Regions from separate parts of the Streptomyces sp. NPDC046821 genome, predicted to be linked through region 4. Evidence: riboswitches for the same ligand, from Rfam matches in the RefSeq annotation. Region 4 holds a riboswitch; each other region holds the start of a gene.
The links. A riboswitch is a leader RNA that binds a small molecule or an ion and turns the genes downstream of it on or off. The one in region 4 is predicted to bind cyclic di-AMP.

Region 1 (7,471 bases), on a different contig from region 4:
CACCGCGGTGCCGCTCGGCGACCTCGACGCCCTGCGCGCGGAGCTGGCGAAGGGCGACGTCGCCGCGCTGATCGTCGAGCCCATCCAGGGCAAGGGCGTCCACGCGGCGCCGCCCGGCTATCTGCGCGCCGCCCAGGAACTGCTGCACCGGCACAAGGCCCTGCTCATCGCGGACGAGGTCCAGACGGGCCTCGGCAGGACCGGCGACTTCTACGCCTACCAGCACGAGGACGGCGTCGAACCCGACCTCGTGTGCGTGGCGAAGGCGCTGTCCGGCGGCTATGTGCCCGTCGGCGCGACCCTCGGCAAGGACTGGATCTTCAAGAAGGTCTACTCGTCCATGGACCGGGTGCTCGTCCACTCGGCCAGCTTCGGGTCCAACGCCCAGGCCATGGCCGCCGGTCTCGCGGTCCTGGCCGTCATGGAGGACGAGCAGACCGTCGCCAACGCGCGGGCGACCGGCGAACTCCTGAAGTCCCGCCTCGCCGCACTCGTCGACCGCTACGAGCTGCTGAGCGACGTACGCGGCCGGGGCCTGATGATCGGCATCGAGTTCGGGCGGCCCAGATCCCTGAAACTGCGCAGCCGCTGGACGATGCTCCAGGCCGCGCGCAAGGGACTCTTCGCGCAGATGGTCGTCGTACCGCTGCTCCAGAAGCACCGGATCCTCACCCAGGTCTCCGGTGACCACCTGGAGGTCATCAAGCTGATCCCGCCGCTGATCATCGGGGAGCGCGAGGTGGACCGCTTCGTCGACGCGTTCACCGCCGTCATGGACGACGCGCACTCGGGCGGCGGACTGATGTGGGACTTCGGCAAGACGCTCGTGAAGCAGGCGGTCGCCAACCGCTGAAGCCTTTGCGTGAGGTTTGCGCGAGGTGCTTTTGCCTCTGGGGCAAGAAATTTGCCCTAGAGGCACGGCTCTGGCTCAATCGACGGTATGAGCCCTGCCCTGCCGGAGCCGGCTCCGGACTCCTCGGAGCCCGGCCCCGAGCCCACGGAGCTGCCTGTCGTCGCGCCACAGCTGCGCGAACTGCGCCGCCGCGCCGCCCTCACCCTGGAGGCCGCCGCCCGCGCCGCCGGACTCTCGCCGGCCCATCTCTCCCGCCTGGAGACGGGGCGCCGCCAGCCCTCGCTCCCGATGCTGCTCGCCCTCGCCCGCACCTACGGTACGACGGTCTCGGAGGTCCTGGGGGAGACTCCGGCGGACCAGAACTCCGTCGTGCGCGCCGGTGACATGGAACCCAACGAGGCGGGCGGCTGGATCTATCGCCAGGCCGGTTCCCCCGGGCGCGGGATGCAGGCCCTGCGCGTCCATGTGCCGTACGGCGCCCAGGGCGACATCGTGCGGGTCCACCCCGGCGAGGAGTGGCTGTACGTCCTCGAAGGGCGGCTGCGGCTGCGCCTCGGGGACACCGCGTACGGGCTCGAGGCGGGGGACAGCGCGCACTTCGACTCGCTCACCCCGCACCGGATCGCCGCCGCCGACCGCGGCGGCGCCGAACTGCTCTTCGTCCACACCCTGCTGCAGAGCCCGTCCGCCGCGCTGTGTCTCGGACCGGCGGCCGGCGGCGGCGAACCGACCCTGGGAGGCCCGCGATGAACGCGGAGACCAACGACGTGACCGGCGACGTGACCACCGGCGTGACCGGTGATGTGACCGGGCCCGTGAACCCCGTCCGCCGGCGCGACGTGGAGGACAGGCTCCCGCGCGGCATCTGGGTGCGGCTGCTCGTCTACGTCTTCGCCGGGCACATCGTCGCGGCCTTCATCTACCTGCTGTTCACGCTGGGGGCCTCGCGCGGGTGACGCCGTGAGGCCAAGAGCCGGTTCCGGTCCCGATCCCGGTCCTGGTCCTGGTCAGTCGAGGAGGTGCTCGCGCAGGCGATCACGCTCGGCCGGGGTCAGCTCGAGGCCTTCCTCCAGGTAGCGGTCGACCGAGCCCCACGTCTCCTCGATCGTCTCGAAGGCGGCCGCCAGATAGCCGGCGCGCGCGTCGAACAGAGGGCTCAGCAGCTCCATGACCTCGGGGGACATCGCGTCCTCGTCGGCGCTGGAGCGGTGCACCTTGTAGCGGCGGTGCGCGGCGTTCGACTCCAGGTAGTCCGCCTCGATCGCGTCGCGCTCCACGCCCACGGCCAGCAGCGTGACCGCTATCGAGAGACCCGCGCGGTCCTTGCCCGCCGCGCAGTGCATGAGCGCGGGCACGCTGTCCTCGGCCATGGCGTGCAGCACCTGGCTGTGCTCGGCGGTCCGCTCCTTGATGATCGCCCGGTACGACGTGATCATGCGGTCCGCCGCCTGGCCCTCGGACAGGGCCGCGCGCAGCTCGTCGATGTGGCCGTCGCGGACCATCTTCCAGAACTCGGCGCCGTCCGCCGGGTCGGTCAGCGGCAGATTCACGTTCCGCACGCCGGGCAGCGTGACGTCGGGGCCTTCGAGGCGCTGGTCGGCGGCGTTGCGGAAGTCGAAGATCGTGTGCAGCCCGAGCGAGGCGAGGAACTCGGCGTCCTCCGGCGTCGCGTGCGCGAGGTGACCGCTCCGGAACAGCACGCCCTGCTTGACCCGACGGCCGTCCACGGTGGGGAGGCCGCCCACATCGCGGAAGTTGCGCACTCCGGCCAACTCGGGCTCGGTGGACGGGACCTGCTGCGTCACGGGGGCTCCTCCCGGTCGGCCGCGGCGCTGTTCGCCTGCGGGCGTTCTCGACGATACGACATGGATTCCAGGGGCAACCATGTGCGACGCGACGGGTCAGAAGGGGGCCGCCATTGCGCCCTGAATGACCTAAATAAACCAGTAAGTCATTGAATGACTCGTTAGTCATAAATAGACCTGAAATGACGTGACATGGCGTGTCATATGTGAGCAGCCTCATAGCCGTGACCGGGCGTGACGGGCGCGCCGAGTGAACTCCCTTGAACTCCCCTTAGGAATAACAGTTGCAAAGATCGGGAGTCCACGGAGTGTGACGGCGTGCTCCGGAGTGGATCAGCAAAGGATCAAGACCCGGGCCGCGCAAGGGCGTTCGGGCCTTGTCGTGGCGCTCCCCGCTCGCTTACGTTCACCGCAATCCGGACGGAACGCCTAATCCTGCCGCCGACCGGAATCCGCATCCAGATCCGTGCCGGCAGGAGCGGGGGACCCAGGTAGAACGCCGTTTCCGGGACACCGGCGACGGCTCGGGGTGAAGCCGTGCCCGAACAGGGCCCGGCCGGGCATCTCCAGCCCGAACCCGACAGCTCACCTCGCAGGCGACGGAGAGGAATCCGCCATGCCCGCGAAGGGTAAGCACCGCCGTCCGAAGTCCCTGAACCTCACCCGCACCGCCGCCCTGGTCGTCGCCGGTGGCGCCGCGATCGCGCTGCCCCTGCTGGGTGCCGCCGGCGCCCACGCCGCGACCCCGGCCGCGGCGCCCGCGCTGGCCATCCAGGCCTCCGCCAGCGCCGGCTACCAGCTGCCCGTCCAGGGCGCCAAGATCGGCACGGCCTACAAGACCCCCGGCCCCATGTGGTCCAGCGGCTACCACACCGGCGTGGACTTCCTCGTCCCGACGGGCACGTCCATCAAGGCCATAGCCGCCGGCACCGTGGTCTCCGCCGGCTACGACGGCGCGTACGGCAACGAGGTCGTCGTCCTGCACCCCGACGGCAAGTACTCGCAGTACGCCCACATGTCGGCGCTGTCCGTCTCGACCGGCCAGAGTGTGACCGAGGGCCAGCAGCTCGGCCTCTCGGGTGCCACTGGCAACGTCACGGGACCGCACCTGCACTTCGAGATCCGCACCACCCCGTACTACGGCTCGGACGTCGACCCGGTCGCGTACCTCAACGCCCACGGGGTCTCCGTCTGACCCGGGCAGCGTGACACCGAAGGGGCGGGCCCGGCGCGGGCCCGCCCCTCCGGGCGTACTCCGGGGGCCGTATTCCTGGAATGCCGAAACTGACCGGGTGGTCTATGTCACCACTCGTCAACCCCTCCTTACGGTCGCGTAGGTCACATCCCCGGGTGAAAGATGTGTGGTTGTGGCAAACGAATCGAGATCACTCAGCGGCGGCACGATTCGGTCCTACGCGGCGGTGGGGGACAGCTTCACCGAAGGCGTCGGGGACCCCGGCCCCGACGGCAGCTTCGTGGGCTGGGCCGACCGCCTCGCCGTCCTCCTGGACGACCGGACCCCCGAGCACTCCTTCCGGTACGCGAACCTCGCCGTGCGCGGCAAGCTCCTCGACCAGATCGTGGAGGACCAGCTCCCGCGCGCCATGGAGCTCGCCCCCGAGCTGGTGAGCTTCTCCGCCGGCGGCAACGACATCATCCGGCCCGGCACCGACCCCGACGACGTCGCGGAACGCTTCGAGAAGGCCGTGGCCAAACTGACCTCCGCCGTCGGCACCGTCATGGTCACCACGGGCTTCGACACCCGTGACGTCCCGGTCCTCAAGCATCTGCGCGGCAAGATCGCGACGTACAACGGACATGTGCGCGCGATCGCCGACCGCCATGGTTGCCCGGTGCTCGACCTGTGGTCGCTGAAGACGGTCCAGGACCGCCGGGCCTGGGACGACGACCGGCTGCACCTCTCGCCCGAGGGGCACACGCGGGTCGCGCTGCGGGCGGGCCAGGTGCTCGGCGTCGACGTGCCCGCCGACCCGGACCAGCCCTGGCCGCCGCAGGCGCCGCGCGGCACGCTGGAGGTCCGGCGCGACGACATCCACTGGGCCCGTGAGTTCCTGGTCCCGTGGATCGGGCGACGGCTGCGGGGCGAGTCGTCCGGGGACCACGTCGAGGCGAAGCGGCCCGATCTGCTGCCGCTCTGACGGGAGTTGATCTTCAGGGGAGCCGGCCCTCGGGACGGCTCCCCACGTCTGTATCCCGGGGCGGGCGCGTCAGCCCGGCATCCCGAGGCAGGCGCGTCAGCCCGCCGTCGTCGCCGTCAGGTCTTCGCGTGCGAGGCCCAGCTCGCGGGCCAGCGCCTCGTCCACCCACTGCTGCATCCGCGTTCGGGACACCGTCCCCGTGTACGCCGTCATCTGCACCGCGAGCCCGTCCAGGAGGGCCGTCAGGCGCAGCGCCGCGCCCGCCGGATCCGGGCACTGGAACTCGCCCGCGGCCACACCCTCGGCGACGACCTCGGTCAGCGCGGCCTTCCACTGCTTGTCGAGATCGCGGGTGACCTCCCGCAGCGCGGGTTCGCGCAGCGCCGCCGCCCAGCCCTCGATCCACAGCCGCCAGCCCTTGGCCTGCCCGGTGGGCGCGTACCAGCGCACCGCCGAACGCAGTCGGCGCACCGCCGTCGTCCGCTTGCCGAGGAGCTTGCGCAGATGCGCCAGGTCGCCCTCGGCGGCGTGTGCGAAGGCGGCGGCGACGAGCTTCTCCTTGGTCGAGAAGTGGTACAGCACAAGCGCGTTGCTCACCCCGAGCGCCGCGGCCACGTCGGCGATGCGCACGGCAGCCACGCCCCGCGCCTCGATCTGTTCGATGGCGGCCCCCAGCAGCTCTTCACGCCGCTCGGCCACGCTCAACCGGACTCTTGCCACGCGGTAACCCTACACACGGGGTCCGCCGTTCGGGGCCGGGTGGTGAACCTCGTGAGACCGGCTCGTGCACGACTCTTGACAGTGTCCGGTGAGGGCCGTCACAGTCTCGCTTACTGACTGGCTGTTCAGTCAATAGCTGATCGGGAGACCGCTCGAAGGCCGGTGCGAGCACCGTCCGGGCAGACCGGTCCCGTAAAGCAGCGTCGAGCCCCGTGCCCCGCCGTGCAGCAGGAGTTTCCCCGTGACCCAAGCGCCGCCGATTCCGCCGACCGAGCAGCCCGCCTCGGGCGAACCCGACCTGTCAGAAGGCTGGGGTGAACAGCGATCCAGGCTCAAGAAGGACCTCCGCAGGCTGGACGTGCTGTTCTTCCTGATCTGCACCCTCGTCGGGCTCGACACCATCGGCTCCGTGGCCGCACAAGGCCCCCAGGGCCTCACCTGGATGGCCATCCTCGCCCTGGTGTTCTTCCTCCCGTACGGCCTGCTCGTGGCCGAACTCGGCTCGGCCTTCCCCGTGCAGGGCGGCCCCTACGTGTGGACGCGGCTGGCGTTCGGACGGCTCGTCGCCGGTGTCAACCAGCTCCTGTACTGGATCTCCAACCCCGTCTGGGTGGGCGGCAGCCTCTGCATCATCGCCCTCACCACGTGGGAGGAGTTCTTCACCCCGCTGCCCGGCCTGTGGAAGTACGCGGCCGGTCTCGTCTTCATCTGGGGCGGCGCGCTCGCCGTCGTGCAGTCCGTGCGGATCGGCAAGTGGGTGCCCATCGCCGGTGCCGTCGCCCGTATCGTGCTGCTCGGCTTCTTCCTCGTCTCCGTCGTGGTGTTCGCCGTCCAGCACGGCGTGCACGCCCTGCCCTCGGGTGAGTTCGTCCCGACGTACGCGGGCTTCGTGGCGCTCGTCCCGGTCCTGATCTTCAACTACGTGGGCTTCGAGCTGCCGAGCTCCGCGGCCGAGGAGATGAAGAACCCGCGGCGCGACATCCCGCTCTCCATCCTGCGCTCCGGCCTCGCCTCCGTCGTCCTCTACGGCGGACCGATCCTCGGCATCCTGTTCGTGCTGCCCAGCAAGGAGATCGGCAGCCTCGGCGGCTTCATCGACGCGTGCAAGGCCGTGTTCACGGTCTACGGCGGATCGGTCGCCGCCGACGGAACGGTCACTCTCACCGGCATGGGCTCCGTCTTCGGCGGTGTCGCCGCGGCCGGCCTCATCATCGGCCTCCTCACCTCGGGCGTCACCTGGGCCATGGGCGCCCACCGCGCGCAGGCCGTCGCTTGTGCGGACGGCGCCGGCCCGGCCTGGCTCGGCAAGATCTCGGAGAAGCACGGCACCCCGGTCCGCGTGAACCTGCTCTCCGCGGTCCTCGGCTCCATCCTCTTCGTGGTCGCCCTCAACCTCACCGACGGCAACGGCGAGAAGTACTTCGCCGCCGGCCTCGGCCTGACCATCTGCACCACGTTCATCTCGTACGTCATCACCTTCCCGAGCCTCGCGGTCCTGCGCCGCAAGTACCCCGACCAGCCCCGGCCGTACGCCGTCCCCGGCGGTCGGGTCGGTACGTGGATCGTGAGCGCGCTCGCCACCGGCCTCGTGGCCTTCACCGTGGTCGTCCTGATCTGGCCGGGCTTCGGCGTCGGCTGGTTCGGCACGGCGGGCAACGCGGCCGACTCGCTCCCGGCGTCGTTCGCCGGCCAGCGCCTGGAGTACACGCTCAGCCAGGTGGTGCCGCTGCTGCTCTTCGTGGGCATCGGGATCGTCTTCTACGCGATGGGCGCGAAGACGCGACGGCGTGTGGACGTATAGACGTAGACGCTTGATTCGTGAAGAGGGCCTTCCCCGGGTGGGGGAGGCCCTCTTCACGTGTCAGCCGGTGGTGGGTTCGGTGTCGAGCTGGTGGTCGTGCCAGACGTAGCTCTCGGGGAGCAGGTCGGTGACG
Region 2 (7,471 bases), on a different contig from region 4:
CGGCCGGCTACCGCCCCGGACGGAGCGGCGGTGGGGAGCCGGTCACCTGAGGAAGGACGCTAAACCTGACCGTCACGGGTTGGTGACGGATTGTCCACAACTGGCCCTTCTGTTCCGGGTGCGACCGCACCTGACCGATGGCCGACCGGAGTGGACCGTCACGGACCGGTACAGGTCGGTGACGGCCGGCGCTGCGCCGATGCCGGAGGCGGGTCCGGAGGAACATGGCCCGCCGCCGGACGGGAGTGAGGCTCCGGTTAGGCTCCGCCACATGGACGTACTCATCCACATCTTCGTCGGCCTGCACATCATCGGCATCGCCTCGCTGCTGGGCGGGTTCCTCACCCAGATGAAGGCGATGGGCAAGGGCACGGCCCGCTTCGTCCCCGCGATGCTGCACGGCGCGCTCACCATGCTGGTGACCGGCGCGATCCTGGTCGGCCTCAACCAGGCGAACGGCAGCACCGTCGACAACATCAAGATCGGCGTGAAGCTCGCCCTGCTGATCGTGATCCTCGGCCTCGTCTACGTGAAGCGCGACGAGGAGCAGATCGACAAGGGCCTGTTCGGCCTGGTCGGCGGCCTGACCATGACGAACATCTTCATCGCGGTGCTCTGGACCTGAGCGCTCCCACGAGGGTCGCGAGCCAAGCGGCCACCGCGACCCACAGCAGCACCTGCCCCGGGCCCCTGAGCCAGGGCGCGTCGGCGGCGGTCCCCACGGAGAGGATCGCCGCCGCCGTCATTCCCATCGGGAAGACGGTCGACCAGCGCCGGATGTCGTAGTCCCACCGGGGCCACCACACCTCGGCCACCGCCAGCACCACGTACCAGACGACGTCGAGGACGAGCACCAGGACGGCCGCGCTGCGCAGGGTGTCGGTGTCGTCGTCGTTCCACAGGCCCGTCGAGACGAGCTTCGCGCCCGCGAGCGCGGCGATGGCGAGCGCGCCGGCCGCGATCCACTGGTCACCCGCGCCGGTCGCGACCTGACGCAGGTCGAAGCGGAGCAGCGCGAAGACGTACAGGACGAGCCCGCCCCAGAAGAGCACCATCCCGGTGTACGCGAGCCAGTGCGCGCCGGTCGCGCTCGTGAGTGTCGCGGCCAGGACGACGAGGCCCTCCGTCGCAACGCAGCCGAGGAAGACGTTTCCCGGCATCCGCCGTTTCCAGTGCCGCACCACGTTGATCATCAGCACCGGCCAGACGAGCGCGGCGAGCGCGAGCAGCGCCTCGGCCGTGGTCTGCCAGCCGAACAGGGAGAACCGGGTGCCGAGGACCGTCGTGGCCGCGACCGCCGTGAGCGCGGGCGGGGTGTCGGCCTCGGACTCCCAGCGGGCGGGGTCGTTGACGAGGCGGTTCGCGAAGTTCGCCGCGAGGACGAGCCAGAGGGCGGCGGCGAGCACCAGGAAGATGCCGGACAGCACCGAGTGGCCGGTCAGGTGCAGGCCGACGGAGATGATGCCGGTGGCCATGACGGCGGCGCCGGCCGCCGGCGGGAGCTGGGACCACGTGGGTCCGGGACGTGGGGTTGCGTTCGGGCCGCGCACCGCCCGAACGTAACCCCACAAAGACGGTCAGGCCGGGCGCACCACGCTGTGGATCGGCATGTAGTAGATCGACTCGACGCGGACGCTCGCGCCCGGCTTCGGTGCGTGGATCATCTTGCCGCCGCCGATGTAGATGCCGACGTGGCTGATGTCGTTGTAGAAGAACACCAGGTCACCGGGCTGGGCGTCGGTCGTGCTGACCGTCTTGCCGACGTTGACCTGGTCCCAGGTGGTGCGCGGCAGCGAGATCCCGGCCGACCGCCACGCGGCCTGCGTGAGGCCCGAGCAGTCGTACGAGCCGGGGCCCGTGGCGCCCCACACGTACGGCTTGCCGATCTGGGCCTCGGCGAAGCTGATCACCTTCGCGGCCTTGGTCGCGTAGCCGGACCCGGTGCTTCCGGTGCTGCTGCCTCCGGAGCCGGTGCTCGTGCCCGAACCCGTGCTCGATCCGGAACCGGAACCGGAACCGGAACCGGAACCGGAGCCCGCGGCAGCCTTCTGCTTGGCCTCTTCCGCCGCCTTGCGCTTGGCCTCGGCCGCCGCCTGCTGGCGGGCGAGAGCCTCCTGCTTCTTGCGGGCCTCCTCCTGCTTCTGTTTCTCGATCGCCGCGAGCCGCGCCTTCTCCTCGGCGGTCAGCTTCGAGAGGAGGTCGCGCGCGTCACCGAGCTTCTGCTGGACTTCCTTCTTGGAGCTCCGGAGCGTGGCCTGCGAACTGGTCAGCGTCTCCAGGCTCTTGGTCGCCTCCGTGCGCTTCTTCGTGGTGGCGACCTGCTCCGCCTGGTAGTCGTCGACGGCCTTCTTCTGACGGCTGGTGAGCCTGCCCATCAGATGGTCCTGGTCGAAGTAGTCCTGCGGGTTGTCGGCGAGGAGCAGCGTCGCCGTGTCGGACACGGCGCCCGTGCGGTACTGGGCCGCGGCGAAGGTGCCGAGCTCCTGGCGGGCCTTGTTGAGCTTGTCGGTCCGCTTGGCGACGTCGTCGAGCAGGTGACCGACGCGCTGCTGCTGCGTGGCCGTGCGCTCCTTGGCGGCGTTGTACTTCTCCGTGGCCACGCCCGCCTGGTGGTAGAGCGTGTCGACCTTCTTCTGGACCTCTTCCAGGCTCGGCTTCGGCGGAGCGGAGGGCGCCGCGTTCGCCGTCTGCGAGAGCAGCGCTATCGAGGTGAGGGCGGCCGTCGTGATGCCGAGGACGGGGGCCGTACGGGGACTGGCTGTCCGCGGTTTGCGGTGCGACGCCAAGGGGTGGGACTCCTTCCCGTGACCGCTTACCGGGTTAGCTGACGGGTTCGGGCGAAGATTCGGAAGGCTGCCCTACGGCCGTGCCCTGACGGGTCGTCGGCCGATTCACCCCAAAAGTCCTGGGTCCCCGGTTCCATGCCTCTCGGCGTACTGAACTCAGCGGGGGCGACCCGCTCGCGGCGCGGTTGCCGGCGGGGGGACGGGCGGCCCGCGGAGCACCGTAGCCAACTCGTGTGGCTGCTGTGAAGGTTGATGTTCGATATGCCCGATACATTTTCGTGACCTTCGGAAATCTTCTTGGTGACCGGAGGTAACGGTCACGCAGGGTGATTCCCGCACTTCGTGGCGTGCCCGTCCCGGGAAGGCGGGGCCAAATTTCCGGGGCGGCCGTGGGTGTCAGTGGGGCGGCCTAGACTCGGAGAGCGATGAGCAGCCTCTTTGACGACAGCTTCCTGGCGGACCTCACGGCTTCGAAAGCCCACGAGGAGCATCCCCCGCCGCCGCCCGAGGACGACATGGCTCCGGAGCACGTTCCGGACGACCTGTTCGACGGGAAGTTCGACGCGCCTCCGGCCAGAGACGAGTACTACCGCGGCGGCGCCCCCCGCCCGGCGCTCGACCCGGCCGCGCTCCTCGACGGGCTGAACGAGAACCAGAGGGCGGCCGTCGTCCACGGCGGCTCCCCGCTGCTCATCGTGGCTGGCGCCGGCTCGGGCAAGACCCGCGTGCTCACGCACCGCATCGCCCACCTCCTCGCCGAGCGCGGTGTGCACCCCGGCCAGATCCTCGCGATCACGTTCACGAACAAGGCCGCGGGCGAGATGAAGGAGCGCGTCGAGGCCCTGGTCGGCCCGCGGGCGAACGCGATGTGGGTGTCCACGTTCCACAGCGCCTGCGTCCGCATCCTGCGCCGCGAGTCCAAGCGGCTGGGCTTCACGTCGTCGTTCTCGATCTACGACGCCGCCGACAGCAAGCGCCTGATGGCCCTCGTCTGCCGCGACCTGGACCTCGACCCGAAGAAGTTCCCGCCGAAGTCCTTCAGCGCCAAGATCTCAAATCTGAAGAACGAGCTGATCGACGAGGAGGACTTCGCCGCCCAGGCGGCGGACGGCTTCGAGAAGACGCTTGCCCAGGCCTACGCGATGTACCAGTCCCGCCTCCGCGAGGCGAACGCGCTGGACTTCGACGACCTGATCATGACGACGGTCAACCTGCTGCGTGCGTTCCCGGACGTCGCCGAGCACTACCACCGCCGCTTCCGCCACGTCCTGGTCGACGAGTACCAGGACACGAACCACGCGCAGTACTCCCTGGTGCGTGAGCTCGTCGGCACCGCCGCCGCCCACGACGAGGAGGTGGAGGCGGGTCTCGACGTGCCGCCGCGCGCGGACGACCTCGGCCCGGCCGAGCTGTGCGTCGTGGGTGACGCCGACCAGTCGATCTACGCCTTCCGCGGCGCCACCATCCGGAACATCCTCCAGTTCGAGGAGGACTACCCGGACGCGACGACGATCCTCCTGGAGCAGAACTACCGCTCGACGCAGACGATCCTCTCCGCGGCCAACGCGGTCATCGAGCGGAACGAGTCCCGCCGCCCCAAGAACCTGTGGACGAACGCGGGCGCAGGCGCGCAGATCACCGGCTATGTCGCCGACACCGAGCACGACGAGGCGCAGTTCGTCGCCGACGAGATCGACCGGCTCACGGACGCGGGCGACGCCAAGGCGGGCGACGTCGCCGTCTTCTACCGGACGAACGCGCAGTCCCGTGTCTTCGAAGAGATCTTCATCCGCGTCGGCCTGCCCTACAAGGTCGTCGGCGGAGTGCGCTTCTACGAGCGCAAGGAGGTCAGGGACGTCCTGGCCTACCTGCGGGTGCTCTCCAACCCGGAGGACTCCGTCCCGCTGCGCCGCATTCTCAACGTGCCGAAGCGCGGCATCGGTGACCGCGCCGAGGCCATGATCGACGCGCTCTCCCAGCGCGAGAAGATCTCTTTCCCGCAGGCGCTGCGCCGCGTCGACGAGGCGTACGGCATGGCGGCCCGCTCGACGAACGCGGTGAAGCGGTTCAACACGCTGATGGAGGACCTGCGCACCATCGTCGAGTCCGGCGCGGGCCCGGCCACGGTCCTGGAGGCCGTGCTCGAACGCACCGGGTATCTCGCCGAGCTCCAGTCGTCGACTGACCCGCAGGACGAGACGCGCATCGAGAACCTTCAGGAACTCGCGGCCGTGGCACTGGAGTTCGAGCAGGAGAGCGCGGCGGCGGAGGCCCCGACCGAGGCTCCGGCCGAGGGGGAGGGCGGCGCGGCGAGCCCCGGCACGCTCTCCGAGTTCCTGGAGCGGGTCGCACTCGTCGCCGACTCCGACCAGATCCCCGACGAGGAGGACGACGGCAGTGGCGTCATCACGCTGATGACCCTGCACACGGCCAAGGGCCTGGAGTTCCCCGTCGTCTTCCTGACCGGCATGGAGGACGGCGTCTTCCCGCACATGCGTTCCCTCGGCCAGGTCAAGGAGCTGGAGGAGGAGCGCCGTCTCGCCTACGTCGGCATCACGCGCGCGCGTGAGCGGCTGTATCTGACGCGCTCCACGCTGCGCAGCGCCTGGGGCCAGCCCTCGTACAACCCGCCGTCGCGCTTCCTCGAGGAGATTCCGGACGCGCATCTGGAATGGAAGCGGACGGGTGCGGTGGCGCCCGCGAAGTCGGCGGGGCCGACGAGTGGGATCGCGGCTTCGCTGTCGTCGTCGCGCTCGCGCACGACGCCCGCGTTCGCCACGCGCCGGGCGACCGAGAAGCCGGTGGTCGCGCTGTCCGTGGGAGACCGCGTCACGCACGACCAGTTCGGCCTCGGCACGGTAGTCGGCGTCAAGGGCACGGGGTCGAACGCGGAGGCGACGGTCGACTTCGGCGACCCGAAGCCGAAGCGGCTGCTGCTGCGGTATGCGCCGGTGGAGAAGCTTTAGCGCTGCGCTTTGCTTGCGGGGGGCTCGGCTCTCGGGGTCGAGCCCGCGGGGCGGCGGTTCTTGGGGGCGAGCCCATGGCCCGCGAGACCGCCGGTCGGCTTACGTCGGGTCGAGGCCGTGGCTGCGGAGCCAGGGGAGCGGGTCGACGGCCGAGCCGCCGCCGGGGCGCACCTCGAAGTGCAGGTGCGGGCCGGTGGAGTTGCCGGAGTTCCCGGAGTGCGCGATGACGTCCCCGGCCTTGACCGGCCCGCTCGACACGGTGCGGCTGGAGAGGTGGCAGTACCAGGTCTCCGTGCCGTCCTTCGCCGTCAGGATCGTCATGTTCCCGTACGCGCTGTTCCACTGGCTGCGGATGGTGCCGTCGGTCGCGGCCATCACCGGAGTGCCGTAGGAGACGGGGAAGTCGATGCCGGTGTGGATGGACATCCAGTTGATGCCGGCCTGTCCGAAGTACGCGCTCAGCCCGTGCTGCGAGACCGGCAGGGCGAACTTGGGCCGCAGCCGTTCCTTGCGGGCCGCTTCCTCCGCCGCCTGCTTGCGCTCGGCCTCCTGCTTGGCCCTGAGGTCGATACGTTCCTGCGTGCGGCTCGCCCGGTCGGCGAAGTCACCCGCGTCGGCGGAGAGTTTCGCGAGCTGGGTGTCGAGCTTGTTGTTCGCGACGGACGGCTTCACTGCGGTGGCGTCGGGCGCCGACGCGGCCGTCGTCTCCTTTTTGTCGTCGCCGCCGACCCCGCCGATGGCTGCTGCGGCCGCTCCCGCGACGCCGATCGCACACACCGAGGGCACCGCGACGGTGAGCAGCGCGGAACGCTTGGCGGGGGTGCGGCGGCGGGAACTGGAACTCGAAGCGGAACGGGAGCCCGAAGCGGAACGGGAATTGGAGCGGGAGCGCGAGCGGGAACGCGGTGCGGACGCGGGGCGCTCGTCGGCGTCGCCATCACCGGAGTCAGCTTCGCTGTCAGTCTCGGCTTCGGCACCGGTGCTGTAGCCGTAAGGGTCTGTGGTGTGGCCGACGGCCGGGTCGGGGGCGCCCGCCCTGTGGCTCAACTCGGGCTCGTGTGCGTCGAGTTGACCGTAGCCGTGCTGGGCGTCGCCGTCGTGGCCCGTGAGGTGCGCGGCGTCCGCCGGGTCGACGTCCGGGCCCGCGGAGTTCCACGCCGTGGCGTCGTACGCGCCGCTGTCGTAGGCGGACGAGCCGGGGAACGTCTGTGGGGCGAACGTGTGTGTCTCGAAGGCCTGGGCCTCGAAAGTCTGCGTCTCGTAGGCCTGAGCGTGGGCGTTGGCGGCGTGAGCGTCGTGGGTGTGCGTAGCGAAGGCCGAAGCGTCGAACGTCTGCGTCTCGAAAGCCGGAGCCTCAAAGCCCTGCGTCTCAAAAGGCTGAGCGTCAAAGGTCTGCGCCTCGAAGGCCTGCGTCTCAAACGCCTGAGCCTCGAAGGTCTGAGTCTCGAACGTCTGGGTCTCGAAGGCGTTCGGGGTCTGGAAGGTCCCCGTCGCGAAAGCGTCCTGCGTCGCGAACGTGTCCTGCGTCGTGAACCCCTGCGCCTGCGCCCCGAAAGCGTTCGCGTCCCACTGCCCGCTCTGGTCGGCCCACGCGCCCGTGTCCCAATGGCCGGAATCGTGCGGCCCGGACTGCGCCGGAATGTCGGTGAGTTGCTGATGCGTGCCGGTCGCCCATGCGGCGGTGGTGTCGTAGGCGCCGGTGCCGTACGGGGAGTGCTG
Region 3 (7,471 bases), on a different contig from region 4:
GCCGGAGCCGTACCCCGGCCGCCGACTCGACGACCAGCGGCTCCTGCCGCCCCGGCATCGGGCCGTACGGATGCCAGACGTGCCGCCGGTCCAGGTCGAGCAGTTCGGCTACGGGAAGATCACGCATTGGGGGCGAGGTCCGTCCCGGCGCCGCGGCGGCGGACGGTCACCAGATCGGTGCGCGCCTCGGAAGCCTCGGCCGGCTCAGGGGCGGTGTGCGACCCGCACCCGCCACCGGACCCGCAGGCGTCAGCGGCGGAACCGCAGGCCTCGGCCTCGGAAGCCTCCGACCCGCACACGCCCCCCGCGCGGTGCTGCGGCAGCGTCACCTGGTCGGCGCCCTCGACCTCGAAACCGGCGTCCGCGATCATGTCGAGGTCGGCCTGGCCGGCCTGGCCCTCACTCGTCAGGTAGTCGCCGAGGAAGATGGAGTTGGCCAGGTGCAGTGCGAGAGGCTGCATCGAGCGCAGGTGCACCTCGCGGCCGCCCGCGATCCGCACCTCGACGTCCGGGCACACGAACCGGACCATCGCGAGGATCCGCAGGCAGCGCTGCGGCGTCAGGTTCCACTCCTTGGCGAGCGGCGTGCCCTCGAACGGGATCAGGAAGTTGACCGGCACCGAGTCCGGGTCGAGCTCACGCAGCGAGTAGGCGACGTCGACCAGGTCCTCGTCGGTCTCGCCCATGCCCGCGATGAGCCCGGAACAGGCGGACAGACCGGCCGCGTGGGCCTTCTGCACGGTGTCGACACGGTCCGCGTACGTGTGCGTCGAGGTGATCTCGCCGTACGTGGACTCGGAGGTGTTGAGGTTGTGGTTGTACGCGTCGGCGCCCGCTCCGCGCAGCCGTTCGGCCTGGCCGTCGGAGAGGAGGCCGAGGCACGCGCACACCTCGACGCCCTCGTTCTGCTCCTTGATCGCGCCGATCGTCTCCGAGACGCGGTCGACGTCGCGGTCCGTCGGGCCGCGCCCGGACGCCACCAGGCAGACGCGCTTCGCGCCGCCCGCGACACCGGCCGCCGCGGCCTTCGACGCCTCTTCGGGCTTCAGCCACGTGTACTTGAGGATCTCGGCCTTGGACCCGAGCCGCTGCGAGCAGTACGAGCAGTCCTCGGGGCACAGGCCGGACTTCAGGTTCACCAGGTAGTTGAGTTTCACCCGGCGCCCGAACCACTGCCGCCGCACCTTGCCGGCGGCGGCCACCACATCGAGGAGTTCGTCGTCGGAAGTCGCCAGAACGGCGAGCGCTTCTTCACGGCTCGGCAGCTCGCGCCGCAGCCCCTTGTCCACCAGCGTGTTCAGCAGGTCCATGGCCTGATCCTGGCCTACGTGCCCTGCTCAGGCCAAGGAGGCTTCGGACAACTCTGCTGCGTTCGGGGTGTGGGTATCGCCACACCCTGGACGGCCGGATATGCGGCTAGTGTCTGTGAACTGCCTACAAAGACGCAGCGCACACGACGCAGCACACCCCACTCGAGAACCGGTCGCGGGGCGGCCGGGCGGAGGGACGGACATGGCGGGATCGCCGTTCGGCTGGATCGACGAGCAGGAACGCGGGCGGCGCGCCGCGGGACTCGTCCGCACGCTGCGCCCCCGCCCGGCCGAGAGTCCCCTTCTCGACCTCGCGAGCAACGACTACCTCGGCCTCACCCGCCACCCCGAGATCACCCAGGGGGCGGCGGACGCGGCGCTGCGCTGGGGCGGCGGCGCCACCGGCTCGCGCCTCGTCACGGGCACCACGCAGCTGCACGCGGAACTGGAGCGCGAGCTCGCCGACTTCTGCGGCTTCGAGTCGGCCCTCGTCCTGTCGTCGGGGTACGCGGCCAATCTCGCCGCCACGACGGCGCTCGCCCCGCACGGCTCCCTGATCGTCTCGGACGCGAGCAACCACGCCTCCCTCATCGACGGCTGCCGGCTCGCGCGCGGCGCGACGCAGGTCGTCCCGCACGCCGACCCCGAGGCCGTACGCAAGGCGCTCGACGGGCATGACGGGCCGGCCGTGGTCGTGTCGGACTCTGTTTTCTCCGTCGACGGGGACATGGCTCCGCTGGCTCAACTCGCCGGAGCGGCAAGGGAGTTCGGGGCCGGGCTGATCATCGACGACGCGCACGGGCTCGGTGTGCTCGGGGACGGCGGCCGGGGCGCGCCGTACGCGGCGGGGCTCGCCGGCGCCGACGACACCGTCGTCACGGTCACCCTCTCCAAGTCGTTCGGCAGCCAGGGCGGCGCTGTGCTCGGCCCCGCCAAGGTGATCGACCACCTCGTGAACACCGCGCGGACGTTCATCTTCGACACCGGCCTCGCGCCCGCGGCGGCCGGGGCCGCGCTCGCCGCCCTGCGCCTGCTGCGCCGCGAACCCGAGCGCGCCGCGCGCGCCCGCGCCGTGGCACGCGGCCTGCACGAACTCCTCACGGCCGAAGGCCTCCAGGCCGTACGCCCGGACGCCGCGGTCGTCTCCGTACGGGCGCCCTCGCCGGACGAGGCCGTGCGGTGGGCGGCGGACTGCCGCGAGGCGGGCCTCGCGGTCGGCTGCTTCCGTCCGCCGTCCGTGCCGGACGGCATCTCGCGGCTGCGGCTGACCGCCCGCGGCGACCTGACCGACGATCAGATCACCGAGGCCGTACGCGTGATCAGCCGCACCGCTCCCGACTCGGCGTTCACCGCAGCAGGCTGAGGAACCCTTCCCAGGCGGAGGGCGAGAACAGCAGGGCGGGCCCGGCCGTGCGCTTGGAGTCGCGCACGGCGAACAGCCCCGCCGTGGGGCCCGAACTCAGGGGCGCCGTCTCGACGCAGTTGTTCATTCCGGTACTGCGACTGCTCCGCCGCCATGGCGCGTCGTGCAGGGCCGTGCTGGGAACCGCGGTGGATGGGGCGTACCGACGTCGTGCGGACATGGTGCCTCCTGACCTGCGTTCACTGTCCGGAGGCGCGGTGCGCTCCGGCGATCCCGGCGATGAAGTCCAACGAGTCCTCGGGCGAAAGAGCGAGATCTTGAAGGGAGTCGAAGGCGTCCGAGTACGCCCTGAGGTCTTCTTTCCGCTCCAGATAGAGGCTACTCGTCAAATGGTCGAGAACTACCACGTCAAGATCAGAAGTGTTCGGAAAAGAGAACACGACGAAAGGCCCGGTCAGTCCGACATGTTCCCCGGCGGAGAACGGCAGGACCTGAATCCGTACGTGCGGCAGCCGCGCCACGGCCGCGAGATGACGCAGCTGCTCCAGCATCACCAGCGGACCGCCCACCCGGCGCCGCAGCACCGCCTCGTCGAGCACCGCGCTGAGCCTGATCGGCGACGCCGAACGCAGCACGTCCTGCCGCGCGATCCGCACCTCGACCAGCGCGTCCAGCTGGCCCTCCGGCAGCCCGTCGACCGCCGCCCGGGTCACCGCGCGCGCATAGTTCGGGGTCTGGAGGAGACCCGGCACGACCGACGTCTCGACGGTCCTGACCCGGCACGCCTGCGACTCCAGGCTGATGAAATCCCGGTACGCGGGCGGCAGAAGACTCCGGTAAGGGTGCCACCAGTCCTGGCCGCCGCTCCCGTCCTCCGACCCGGCCAGCGCGATCAGGAGATCCCGTAAGGACGCGTCCGAGACCTCGAACGCGTCCAGCAGGAGACGGACGTCCGACGCCTTCACGCCGCTGCGTCCCGTCTCGATACGGCTCACCTTCGACTGGTGCCAGCCGACCAGCCGGGCGGCCTCGCCACTGGTGAGCCCCGCGCGGGCGCGCAACCCGCGCAACTCGGCGCCGAGCCTGCGGCGTCGCACCGCCGGACCCTGTCTCATCGCGTCTCCTCGACTGCCCGCCTCACGGACCGGTTCCTCCGGCCCCACGCACCGGCTCCTTCCGGCCCGGCGGATCGATGTTCTGAGCAGACGGTAGAGGAAGCCGGCGACGTACGCCCAAATGCGGTCCGCCGCCCGAGAGTTCACCGCATCGAGCGACAGATATATGCATATCTCCGGGGATCGGCACCAATGGCCCCGCCGGAGTGGCAGTCTGGCGCGAAGCACCGGTCCGGGGGCGCCTCAGGTCATCCGCCATGTGTCGGATTCGGGCCCCGGCACGAAAGGGACGACGTCGCCATGGCAGATCACCAGGAAGCATCCGTCACTCTGCCGAGCGATCCCGCCTCGGTCTCAACGGCCCGCACCTACGTGAGCGACGTACTCGTCGAGTGGGGAATGCCGCGCGAGGCGGAAGCGGCCGACACCGTCCGGCTCATCGTCTCCGAACTCGCCACCAACGCCGTGATGCACACCAGGGGCGAGTCGCCCACCTTCACCGTCGACCTCCATCTGGAGCGTGACGAGCAGCTGCGCATCGGCGTCACCGACAGCCACCCGCGCTTCCCCAAGCGGCTGCCGGCCGCCGTCCAGCAGGACAACGGGCGCGGCATGGTGATCATCCGCTGGCTGGCCGCCGAGTGCGGCGGAAGCCTGTCGGTCACACCCACCGCCGAAGGCGGCAAGACGGTGTGGATCGCCCTGCCCTGGACGGTCCCCGTACCGCAGGCCGGACTACTGCCGTGAGCGGGACTCCAGCTCCTCCTGGGCGCGGATGACCGAGCGCCGCACGAGACGCGGCAGCACCTCCCACAGGCCCGCCAGGACCACGAACGTGCTCGCCGCCGCCGCGATGCCCGCGGTGGGCCCCGCGGCGACCGACACGGCGAGCAGCACCGAACCGGTCAGGGCGAACATCAGCACGGCCAGGCCGGCCCCGGTGAACCACGACGACATCTGGACGAGCAGCGGCTTGGCGTGGTGCCGGAACAGCACCCGGTGCAACGCCGCCGGCGCCGTGAACAGCGCGGCGGCGAGGACGGCGAGCAGCAGCGTCGCGATGTAGGTGGACTGCTGCCACTCCTCGAGCGACGGGAACCGCGCGCTGAACACGATCGTCAGCAGGAAGGCGAACAGGATCTGGACGCCCGTCTGGGTGACCCGCACTTCCTGGAGCAGCTCGGAGAAGTTCCGGTCCGCGCGTTGCAGCGGCGTCTCGTGCCGGTCCTGGCCCGCGTCCGCGGGGCCCGGCTCGCGCTGCGACGGCTCGTCGCCGGGGGGTCGGTCCTGTTCCATACGACCACGAGTACCCCATGGCGCGGATTCAGGCGGCGCGGGGCGGGCGGGGACGGCCTGGACGACTGTCTCCGCCCGCCCCCTTTCGGCGCCCTAGCCGACGCGTCCGTACCAGACGCTGTCCGACCAGATCCGCTCCAGCTTCACCACCTGTCCGGTTCTCGGCGAGTGCCAGATCTTTCCCTTCCCGGCGTAGATGCCGACGTGGTAGACGTACCCGCCCGAATGGAAGAACACTAGGTCACCGCGCTGACGATGCGCGGCGGAGATATGGCGGGTCTTGTTGTACTGCTGTGCGGCGGTGCGTGGCAGGGTTTTGCCCGCCCGCTTGAACGAGTAGGCCGTCAGGCCCGAACAGTCGAAACTGCGTGGCCCCGAGCCGCCCCACACGTAGGGGCTGCCCGCCTTGGAGGCCGCGATCTGGAGTGCCTTCGTCGCCAGTGGTGCCGCGGCCGCTTCGGCCGAGGCTCCCGGGACCATGACGCTGCCACCCGCTACGGCGAGGGTGAGGGCCGAGGCGGTGCCGGCCCGGGTCAGCAGCGACGGGACACGATTGAGCGTGATCATGCGCAACCCTTCGTCAGCCGCCTGTGAAGGATGACCTGTCGGATTCGGGCTGGCGAAGTTGCCCGGCCGCGGTGTGCGGCTTCACCCCAAGGACCGGTCCGGAGAACTGCTCCGGCGGCCCGTCGTGCTCGGGTCCTCCACTCCTGCCGATCCACTTCCGTCGACCTGGCATCCGCGCGGCGGCAGGACTCGGCGTCCGCCCGGACCGCCCCGCCGTGGTGGCGGGGGCTTGTCGTCGCCATGGATCCTCACGCACGAAGAGCGGGAATGCCGACCCGAACCGGCGTTTCGTGAGGGTCCTCACGACTGGCCTGAATGGGTGGACAACACCCTTTTACGCAATTACGTGAAGTTCCCAACGGAGCCCGCACCAGCACCGGAACGCCAGATCTCGCGCTCCGTTCACGCATTCACCGCAAGTCTTGCGGTACCGAAAAAAGGGGCATTTCTACGCCGTACGTGGGTAGCTCTTCTGGCCCGTTTCGGCTAGGGAAACCGGATGCCGTGAACGAGGGCTTCCGACTCGGGGTCAGGAACGACCGTCCTCGTCCCGGACATGCCGTCAAATGACCGGCTCCGGCGGCACGGTGACCCTCTGTGTCCTCCTCTCTCCGTCGAGGATCCGCAGAGCCTGGGCCAGTGTCGTCGCGTGGACCTCGCTCTCGCCGCGCTGGTGCATGACCGTCAGGGCGTCTCTGAGAGCGGTGGCTTTGCCGACCAGGGCCTGCGCGGCCCGGAGTCCGCCGTACGTGTGGCCGCTGAGCGCCGGGTTGATCCGGCCCAGCAGGTCGACCACTTCCAGGTAGCTGTCAAGGAGTTCGCACTCGGCGCGGGTCAGCGCGGGCAGCGGGAGTGGTTCGGGCGGGAGCATCGCGGGCTCACCTGGTGCCGGGGGTGGCGTTGCGGTTCTCGACGACGCGGTCCACGAGCCCGTACTCCACGGCGTCCTGGGCGCGCAGGATCGTGTCCCGCTCGATGTCGGCGCCGACGCGCTCGCGGCTCTGCCCGGTGTGCCGCGCGAGCAGTTCCTCCAGCTGGGCGCGCATACGCACAAGTTCGCGGGCCTGGATCTCCAGGTCGGTCGGCTGGCCCTGCGCGGGCTCGGGCAGTTCGGGCTGGCGCAGCAGCACCCGCGCCCCGGGCAGCACGGCCCGCTTCCCCGGTGTCCCGGCGGCCAACAGCACGGCGGCCGCCGACGAGGCCTGACCCAGGCAGATGGTCTCGATGTCACAGGAGACGAACTGCATCGTGTCGTAGATCGCCGTCATCGCACTGAACGAGCCGCCGGGGGAGTTGATGTACAGCGAGATGTCCCGGTCCGGCGCGGCGTATTCGAGGTGCATGAACTGCGCCATCACGTCGTTCGCCGAGATGTCGTCGACCGGGGTCCCGAGCAGGACGATCCGTTCCTCCAGGAGCTTCCCGTACGGGTCGTAGGTGTGGACCCCGGCCGAGGTGCGCTCGGTGAACTCGGGCAGGACGTGACGGGCGGAAGGTCGGTACATCGTGCGTGCCTCCGTGAGCGCGGAAATCTGTCACTGACGTCTCTCTGTAAAAAATGTACAGGACGTACGGTCTTGCGGGAACCGAAAAAGGGAGCCGGCCACGCGTCCGAGACGCGTGGCCGGCTCCCTTCCTGGTCGGCTTCCGGTGCCGTGCGGGGCGGCCTACCGGCCGTCGCCGTCGCCGTGGTCGTCCTGGCGGGACATGCGCAGCGCCAGGTGCTGCAGAAGGTCGGCGGTCGTGATGTCGGTCCGGCCCGAGTCGTGCACCTCGGCGAGCTCGGAGAACAGGAAGGCGAACGCGCCCACCAGGGAGAT
Region 4 (7,471 bases):
GCCGCTGCCGAGGGAACGGAGGTGCTGGAGCGTCGTACGTCCGGTGGGCGGGGCGGCGACGGGCGGTGCCACCGGGACGACGGCGGGCGTGTCCGGAGTGAGGTCCGAAGCGGGGTCCGGGGCGGTGTCGGTCACGCGGGCGCCGTCAGCGGTTCTCGGGTGTCGTCACCGTGGGCTTCTCCGGTTCGTCGTCATCTCCGGTAGGGAGTCTTCCCGGCACGGAGCCTTCCCGGTACGGAATCCTCCCCGTACGGAGCTTCCCGGTACGGAGTCCGCTGAGGCGGCCTTCCCGATTCGGCGGGTCCCGCTCGCCGGAGTCGGCACAACAGGCCGGCCGCGATTCAGTCTAGGGGCGGAGAATTCGTCGACGCCCTGGCAAGAGTTCGCACTCCGGATGTCCGGATACACCGAAGGCCCGGAAGCGAATGCTTCCGGGCCTTCGGCCTTGAGTAGCGGGGACAGGATTTGAACCTGCGACCTCTGGGTTATGAGCCCAGCGAGCTACCGAGCTGCTCCACCCCGCGTCGGTGAACCTGACTCTACGCCATTGCGGGGACGGAACGCGAATCGGCGGCCCGCGCCCCTGGTGGGCCGGGCTCTCCGGAGGCGCGTTTCACCCGGTCGGGCGCACCGGGTCGCCCGCCGCCGGGCCCGGGGGAACGCTGGTGTGGGGCGCCCCGGGGCGCGCCGGTGCGGGGGACCGACGCGGACGGTGCCGGGAGGCGATCGGGTGGGGCAGCGAGCAGGACAGCGCGGCGGACACAGACGCGAGGCAGGGCAGAGCCTGTCCATGGCCCGGTCCTTCGTCCGCGTGCTGCCGTGGCTGCTCATCGCCGTGGGGGCGGTCTACGACTACATGACGCCGTCACGGTTCACCGGAGTGCCGCTGTTCACCGCCGCGCCGCTGATCGCGGCCCCGTTCTTCTCGCCGCGCGGCACGCTCCTGACCGGCATCGCGACGATCGCCGTCGTGCTCGGGGTGCATCTCAGATACAGCCGCAGCTACACCACCGAGTCCGTCACCGAACTCGTCACCGTCGTCACGGTCTGCGTCCTCGCCGTCGTCATCAACCGCGTCGTGCGCCGCGGCTCCGAGCAGCTGATGTCCGTACGCCGGATCGCCGAGGCGGCGCAGCACGCCGTCCTGCCCGAACCCGAGGCCCGTATCGCCGGACTCCAGATCGCGGCGCGTTATGAGGCCGCGCAGGCGGGGGCCTTCATCGGGGGTGACCTGTACGCGGTCCAGGACACCCCGCACGGGGTGCGGCTCGTCGTGGGTGACGTGCGGGGGAAGGGCATGGGCGCGGTGGCGGCCGTGGCCGTCGTCATCGGGGCGTTCCGGGAGGCCGCCGAGCAGGAGGCGACCCTGGAGGCGGTCGCGCAGCGTCTGGAGCGGGCGCTCGCGCGGGAGGGGACGCGGCGCGAGGGGCTCGACGAGTACGAGGGGTTCACGACGGCCGTACTCGCGGAGATCCCGCACGGTGACGGCGTCGTGCGGATCGTCAATCGCGGTCACCCCGAGCCGCTGCTGCTCGGCGGGGACGGCGCGCTGCGGGTGCTGTCGTCGCCGGAGCCGGCGCTGCCGCTCGGGATGGGGGATCTGGGCGCGTGGCCGGACCGGGCGTCGGAGGCGGAGTTCCCGTGCGGGGCGACTTTGCTGCTGTACACCGACGGGCTCTCGGAGGCGCGCGACGCGGAGGGGGAGTTCTACGACCCGGCGGGCCGGCTCGCCGGGCGGATGTTCTCCGGGCCCGACCCGCTCCTCGCGACGCTCACGGCGGAGGTCCGCCGGCACACGGGGGGAGGGACGACGGACGACATGGCGCTGTTGGCGGTCCGGAGGCCGTGAAGTCCGGCGGCCGTGAAGCACGTGAAGCAGTCGTCCGGCGGCCGTGGATGGTCCCTTCGCGTCGGCGGCTTCCGTGAGTGAGGCCGCCGTGAAGCGAACGTGAAGCCGTAGTGATGGCCTTCATCACATTCCGTAGCTGAACGGCCTCGCTGCGCATAACGTTTGACACACCGTCAGAAGAACGTGTCGTTCCGACTGGCGGTCAACTCGCCCGATTGCGCCCGCTCGTGCCCCGATAAGTCCAGGCCAAAGGCGTTAACGATCAGTCGGAACGGCTTGGAATCGGACCCCCGAGTCTATTAACGTTCGATAACGCAGCGCGGTCGTCCCAGCCGTCACAAGAGACGGCTCCGTGCGCACGCGCCTAATCCCGCAAGGGAGCCGGGGAACCACCAACTTGGGGTGAATCGGACGTCCTTCCCCACGAGGGACGTCGGTAGGAGACCTTCCTGCTCCGAACCCGTCAGCTAACCCGGTAGGCGAGAAGGAAGGAAAGGAGTGCGCCCCCGTGGCGTCCAACCGGCCTGCCCCAGAGTTCTCCCATGCCCCGAACGACGAGTTCGGATACGCGGACGAGCAGCCCTGGGAGGAGTGGAACCCCACAGAGGAGTCCGTCCGGCCCGTGCGCGGCCGGCACCGCGTCGCCAAGCAGCGCGGCGGACTCGCCCGCAGCTCCACCGTTCTCGGTGTCGGCGTCATCGCGGCCGTCGGTGCGGGCGGCATCGCCACCGCGCAGGGCGGCAAGCCCCCGGTCCACATCTCGATGCCCGACCTCTCGGCCGTCAAGGACGCGCTGCCCGAGGCCAAGTCGCTGCCCGGCGTGGGCTCGCTGATATCGGACGACAGCACCGACGACTCGGGTACGGCGACGAACGCCGCGCCGCTGACCACGGCCGGTATCACCACCGCCGACGCCCAGCAGGGCGCGACCGACGCCGGTGAGGCGCTGCGCAGCCGCATCCTCCAGCAGGCCGAGCAGCAGCAGGACCAGGCCGCCCACGCCGAGGCCACCGCCGCCGAGGAGGCCGCCGCGAAGCAGGCCGCCGCGGAAGCGACCAAGACGCAGGACGCCGCGCAGGCCAAGGCCGACGCCAAGGTCGCCGCCGCGAAGAAGGCGGCCGAGGAGGCCGCGAAGAAGAAGGCCGAGGCCGAGCGCCTCGCCAAGCTCGCCAAGAGCTACACGCTGCCGGTCGCCTCGTACACGATCACCGGCACGTTCGGTCAGCCCGGTTCGATGTGGTCCTCCGGGTACCACACGGGCCTCGACTTCGCCGCTCCCACGGGTACGCCGCTGAAGGCGATCCACGGCGGTGTCGTCAAGGAGGCCGGCTGGGCGGGCGCGTACGGCTACCGCACCGTCCTGGAGCTGCCGGACGGCACCGAGCTCTGGTACTGCCACCAGTCCTCGCTCAACGTCAGCGCCGGTCAGAAGGTGACCACCGGCGACGTCATCGGCCGCGTGGGCGCCACGGGCAACGTGACCGGGCCGCACCTCCACCTGGAGGTCCACCCGGGCGGCAACCCGACCGGGGTCGACCCGGCGCCGTGGCTGCGCAACCTGGGCCTTACTCCCTGACGCCCTGATCCACCCGGACCGGCACCACCCCCGCCCCCGATCCCGGCGGCCCTGACGACATCCCCCCGACGTCAGGGCCGCCGTCGGGCATTCCCCGGACTTTTGACTTTCGGATCGGAATAACTCCCTCCGAAGACGTGTTGTGACATGACATGACTTCCCTTCGCAAGCTTGGCTCGTCCGACCTCGAGGTCTTCCCGCTCGCCCTCGGCGGCAACGTCTTCGGCTGGACCGCCGACGAGGCCCAGTCCTTCGCCGTTCTCGACGCGTACGTCGCCGCCGGCGGCAACTTCGTCGACTCGGCCGACATGTACTCGTCCTGGATCCCCGGCAACAAGGGCGGCGAGTCCGAGACCGTCCTCGGCAAGTGGCTGGCCGCGCGCGGCAACCGCTCCGACGTCGTCGTCGCGACCAAGGTCGGCGGCCACCCCGAATACCCCGGCCTGTCCGCGGGCAACATCAAGGCCGCCGCCGAGGCGTCGCTGAGCCGACTCGGCACCGACTACATCGACCTCTACTACACGCACTTCGACGACCCGTCCGTGCCGGTCGAGGAGATCATCACCGCCCTCGACGAGCTGGTGAAGGCCGGCAAGGTGCGCGCCATCGCCGCGTCGAACGTGAGCCCGGAGCGCCTCCAGGAGTCCCTGGACTTCTCCGACCGCGAGGGCCTCGCCCGCTACGTCGCGCTCCAGCCGCACTACAACCTCGTCTCCCGTGACACCTACGAGGGCGCTCTCGAGGAGGTCGCTTCGCGCGGCGGTCTCGCCGCCGTCCCGTACTACGCCCTGGAGTCGGGCTTCCTGACGGGCAAGTACCGTCCGGGCGCCCAGGTCGACAGCGTGCGCGCCGAGGGTGCGTTCAAGCACCTGGAGAGCGAGCGCGGCCAGCGCGTCCTCAAGGCCCTCGACGAGGTGGCGCAGGAGCACGGTGCCGAGGTCGCGACGGTCGCCCTCGCGTGGCTCGCGTCCCGTCCGACGGTGGCCGCGCCGATCGCCTCCGCGCGCGTCGTGGAGCAGCTCCCGGCGCTCGTGGCCGTGGCCGACCTCCAGCTGACGGACGCGGACCTGACGAAGCTGACCGAGGCGTCGGCCTGATCCGTCGGCAGCTGATTTCTCAGTAGCGGTTCAGTAGCGGTACGGGTTGTACGCGGACGGGTCGTACGCCGTCGTGGTGCGCGCCGTCGCGTTGTATGCCGTCGTGTTGTGCGCGGGGAACGGGGCCGCCGGCCCCGCGTACAGCGGCGGCACCCATACCGGTGCCGTGGCGCGGGCCGCGTACGCGAGGGCGGGGCGGGCCGCGTGGCGGCGCGCCCACAGCTCGTCGAGCAGCTCGCGTTCCCGTACGACGTAGTCCGCGCCGGCCTTGCCGCGTCGCCCGCGGTGGCGCAGGAGCGCGAGGGACGTCGCGTACTCCTCGTACTGGGCGACCGCCTTCGCCGTCGCCTTGCCGCCGTGGTGCTGCGCGAACTCGCGGGCCAGGCGGCGCGCCCGCATCGAGCCGAGGGCGTACGGCTCGGCGGGGCCGAGCCAGCCGGCCGCCACGTACGCGGGCAGCTCGGTGCGGATCGTGCGCAGTTCGCGCTGGCGGGTCCAGATCGCGAGCCAGGTGAGCAGCGCGAACACGGGCATCATGAACAGCGCGTACACCGCGAAGAACCCGTAGGGGCCGAACACCGACGAGCTGTTCCAGGCCGCGTGCATCCCCATCGCGAGCAGCAGCCCGGTGAGCGGCAGGAGTACGCGGCGCAGGCGCCCGCGGCCGGGTGCGGCGGCCGCCGCGAGGCCGAAGCCGATGCCGGTGAGCACCGTGAACAAGGGGTGCGCGAACGGCGACATGACGACGCGGACGAAGAACGTCGCGGCGGTCACCGAGGCGATGCCGGTGTCCCCACTGAGCTGGTCGGTGCCGAAGGCGTTGCCCAGGTAGAGGATGTTCTCGGTGAACGCGAAGCCGGTGGCGGTGACGCCGGCGATCACCACGCCGTCGACGATCCCGGTGAAGTCACGCCGTCTGAACAGGAAGATCAGCAGGACGGCGCAGGCCTTCGCGGACTCCTCCACGATGGGCGCTATGACCGTCGCGCCGAGGGTGTCGGCGTGCGAGGGGTCGGCCGTGTTGGTGGCGATCCAGTGGGTCGCGAAGCTGTTCGCGACGATCGCGATGAGCGCGGCGGCGCAGGCTCCCCAGGCGAACGAGAACAGCAGGTTCCGCCATGGCCCCGGCGCGACCCGGTCCAGCCAGCGGAACGCGGATATCAGGAGCGGCACGGGGAGCACGGCGAGGCAGAGCCCGACGATGAACCCCTCGGTGCCGGTCTGTTCCCGGACGAGGGCGAGGATCACGAGGCCGGAGAGTGTGAGGAGCGAGACGAGCGCCCACGCGTGCACGGCCTTCCGCTGCCACCACCGCGGATGCCGCAGCGTGCCGGGCCCCGGAGCGACGGCTCCGGACGGCGCACTCGGAAACGCATTCGACGGATACGAGGGATAGGTGGCCACGCGTTGACCCTAACGAGGGATAGGCCTGGCCGCGACGGGGTCTCGGTGAGGCGTCAGTCCTGAACGGGGGCCGTGGCTGTTTCGGTTGCTGTTTCCGCGCGGTGGAAAAGCAGGTCGTGGACGGCGTGGCCCTTGTCCAGGCCCTGGCCCTCGAAGCGGGTGAGGGGGCGGAACTCGGGCCGGGGCGCGTACCCGCCGTCCGCCTGCGTGTTCACGTAGTCCGGGTGCTCGGTCAGGACTTCGAGCATCTGCTCGGCGTAGTCCTCCCAGTCGGTCGCGCAGTGGACCAGGGCGCCCGGCTTGAGGGGGACCGCGGCGAGGCTGAGGAACTCCGGCTGGATCAGGCGCCGCTTGTGGTGGCGCTTCTTCGGCCAGGGGTCGGGGAAGTAGACGCGCAGCCCGTCGAGGGAGGCCGGGCGGAGCATCTCGCGGAGCAGGATGATCGCGTCGCCGTTGGCCACGCGGACGTTCGTCAGGCCGTTGCGCTCGGCGAGGCCGAGGAGGTTGCCCTGGCCCGGGGTGTGGACGTCGACCGCGAGGATGCCGGTGTCGGGGTCGTCGGCGGCCATCTGCGCCGTCGCCTCGCCCATGCCGAAGCCGATCTCCAGGACGACGCGCTCGCGGCCCTCGAACATCTCGTCGAGGTCGAGGACGCGCTGGCCGTCGATGTCGAGACCCCACTTGGGCCACAGCCGCTGCAGGGCGTCGCTCTGGCTGGTGGTGACGCGGCTGCGGCGCGGCTGGAAGCTGCGGATGCGCCGCTCGAAGTGCGACCCGGCCGGGTCCGGCGCGGGCCCGTCGGGGAACCGCGGCTCCCCCTTGGCGCGCGCGGGGACGGCGGCCTCGGGCGTGTGGGCTTCGGGGGTACGGGGTGACTCAGACACAGTGAGGCGATTTTAGACGGTCGGGGTGAGGCGCTTTTCAGACCGCTTTCATACCGCTTTCAGGGCTGTCAGACGGCCGGCCAGGTCGGCCCGCTCAGCGTCCGGCCTCGTCCAGCGCGGCCAGCGCTCGGCGGGCGACCTCGCGGCCGATCGGGAGCGAGGCCGTCGCCGCCGGGGACGGGGCGTTCAGTACGTGCACCGTGCGCGGCGCCTCGCGGATCAGGAAGTCGTCCACGAGGGTCCCGTCCCGCAGGACCGCCTGGGCCCGGACACCCGCCGGCGCCGGCACCAGGTCGTCCGCCGTCACCGCGGGCAGCAGCCGCCGCACCGCCGACGTGAACGCGCTCCGGGACACCGACCGGCGCAGCTCCCCCGCCCCGTACCGCCAGTGCCGTCGTGCGATCCGCCAGGAGCCGGGCCAGGCCAGCGTGGCGCCGAGCTCGCGCGGGCTGACCGTCGACCAGTCGTAGCCCTCGCGGGCGAGCGCGGGCACCGCGTTCGGGCCGACGTGGACGCCCTTGTCGATGCCGCGCGTGAGGTGGACGCCGAGGAACGGGAACGCCGGATCGGGCACCGGGTAGACCAGGCCGCGCACCAGCTCGGGGCGGGCCAGCTCGAAGTACTCGCCCCTGAAGGGCACGATCCGCATCCCGGGGTCGTC

Region 1: another riboswitch for cyclic di-AMP. It lies ahead of ABZ893_RS03050 (M23 family metallopeptidase); the one in region 4 lies ahead of ABZ893_RS35520 (M23 family metallopeptidase).
Region 2: another riboswitch for cyclic di-AMP. It lies ahead of ABZ893_RS24475 (NlpC/P60 family protein); the one in region 4 lies ahead of ABZ893_RS35520 (M23 family metallopeptidase).
Region 3: another riboswitch for cyclic di-AMP. It lies ahead of ABZ893_RS31130 (C40 family peptidase); the one in region 4 lies ahead of ABZ893_RS35520 (M23 family metallopeptidase).

The regions. Positions count from the first base shown of each region.
Region 1 covers NZ_JBEYYB010000001.1:650,145-657,615, reverse strand. Annotated here, with positions in the region: gene ABZ893_RS03070 (aspartate aminotransferase family protein) at 1-853, shown strand, start outside; gene ABZ893_RS03065 (XRE family transcriptional regulator) at 941-1,603, shown strand; gene ABZ893_RS03060 (DUF6126 family protein) at 1,600-1,809, shown strand; gene ABZ893_RS03055 (tyrosine-protein phosphatase) at 1,861-2,658, opposite strand; cyclic di-AMP (ydaO/yuaA leader) riboswitch at 3,075-3,270, shown strand; gene ABZ893_RS03050 (M23 family metallopeptidase) at 3,275-3,853, shown strand; gene ABZ893_RS03045 (SGNH/GDSL hydrolase family protein) at 4,026-4,817, shown strand; gene ABZ893_RS03040 (TetR/AcrR family transcriptional regulator) at 4,914-5,537, opposite strand; gene ABZ893_RS03035 (APC family permease) at 5,779-7,338, shown strand; gene ABZ893_RS03030 (cytidine deaminase) at 7,399-7,471, opposite strand, start outside.
Region 2 covers NZ_JBEYYB010000012.1:25,095-32,565, reverse strand. Annotated here, with positions in the region: gene ABZ893_RS24485 (hypothetical protein) at 272-625, shown strand; gene ABZ893_RS24480 (tellurite resistance/C4-dicarboxylate transporter family protein) at 603-1,550, opposite strand; gene ABZ893_RS24475 (NlpC/P60 family protein) at 1,578-2,786, opposite strand; cyclic di-AMP (ydaO/yuaA leader) riboswitch at 2,795-2,958, opposite strand; gene pcrA (DNA helicase PcrA) at 3,212-5,752, shown strand; gene ABZ893_RS24465 (M23 family metallopeptidase) at 5,852-7,471, opposite strand, start outside.
Region 3 covers NZ_JBEYYB010000017.1:114,491-121,961, reverse strand. Annotated here, with positions in the region: gene ABZ893_RS31165 (adenosylmethionine--8-amino-7-oxononanoate transaminase) at 1-127, opposite strand, end outside; gene bioB (biotin synthase BioB) at 120-1,310, opposite strand; gene ABZ893_RS31155 (8-amino-7-oxononanoate synthase) at 1,513-2,673, shown strand; gene ABZ893_RS31150 (DUF397 domain-containing protein) at 2,657-2,893, opposite strand; gene ABZ893_RS31145 (helix-turn-helix transcriptional regulator) at 2,913-3,788, opposite strand; gene ABZ893_RS31140 (ATP-binding protein) at 4,089-4,535, shown strand; gene ABZ893_RS31135 (DUF6328 family protein) at 4,524-5,084, opposite strand; gene ABZ893_RS31130 (C40 family peptidase) at 5,178-5,651, opposite strand; cyclic di-AMP (ydaO/yuaA leader) riboswitch at 5,655-5,824, opposite strand; gene ABZ893_RS31125 (hypothetical protein) at 6,214-6,522, opposite strand; gene ABZ893_RS31120 (ATP-dependent Clp protease proteolytic subunit) at 6,530-7,156, opposite strand; gene ABZ893_RS31115 (hypothetical protein) at 7,319-7,471, opposite strand, start outside.
Region 4 covers NZ_JBEYYB010000028.1:18,226-25,696, reverse strand. Annotated here, with positions in the region: gene ABZ893_RS35535 (HAD-IC family P-type ATPase) at 1-72, opposite strand, end outside; tRNA gene ABZ893_RS35530 (tRNA-Met) at 451-524, opposite strand; gene ABZ893_RS35525 (PP2C family protein-serine/threonine phosphatase) at 791-1,849, shown strand; cyclic di-AMP (ydaO/yuaA leader) riboswitch at 2,201-2,346, shown strand; gene ABZ893_RS35520 (M23 family metallopeptidase) at 2,358-3,425, shown strand; gene ABZ893_RS35515 (aldo/keto reductase) at 3,578-4,522, shown strand; gene ABZ893_RS35510 (PrsW family intramembrane metalloprotease) at 4,553-5,926, opposite strand; gene trmB (tRNA (guanosine(46)-N7)-methyltransferase TrmB) at 5,980-6,810, opposite strand; gene lhgO (L-2-hydroxyglutarate oxidase) at 6,905-7,471, opposite strand, start outside.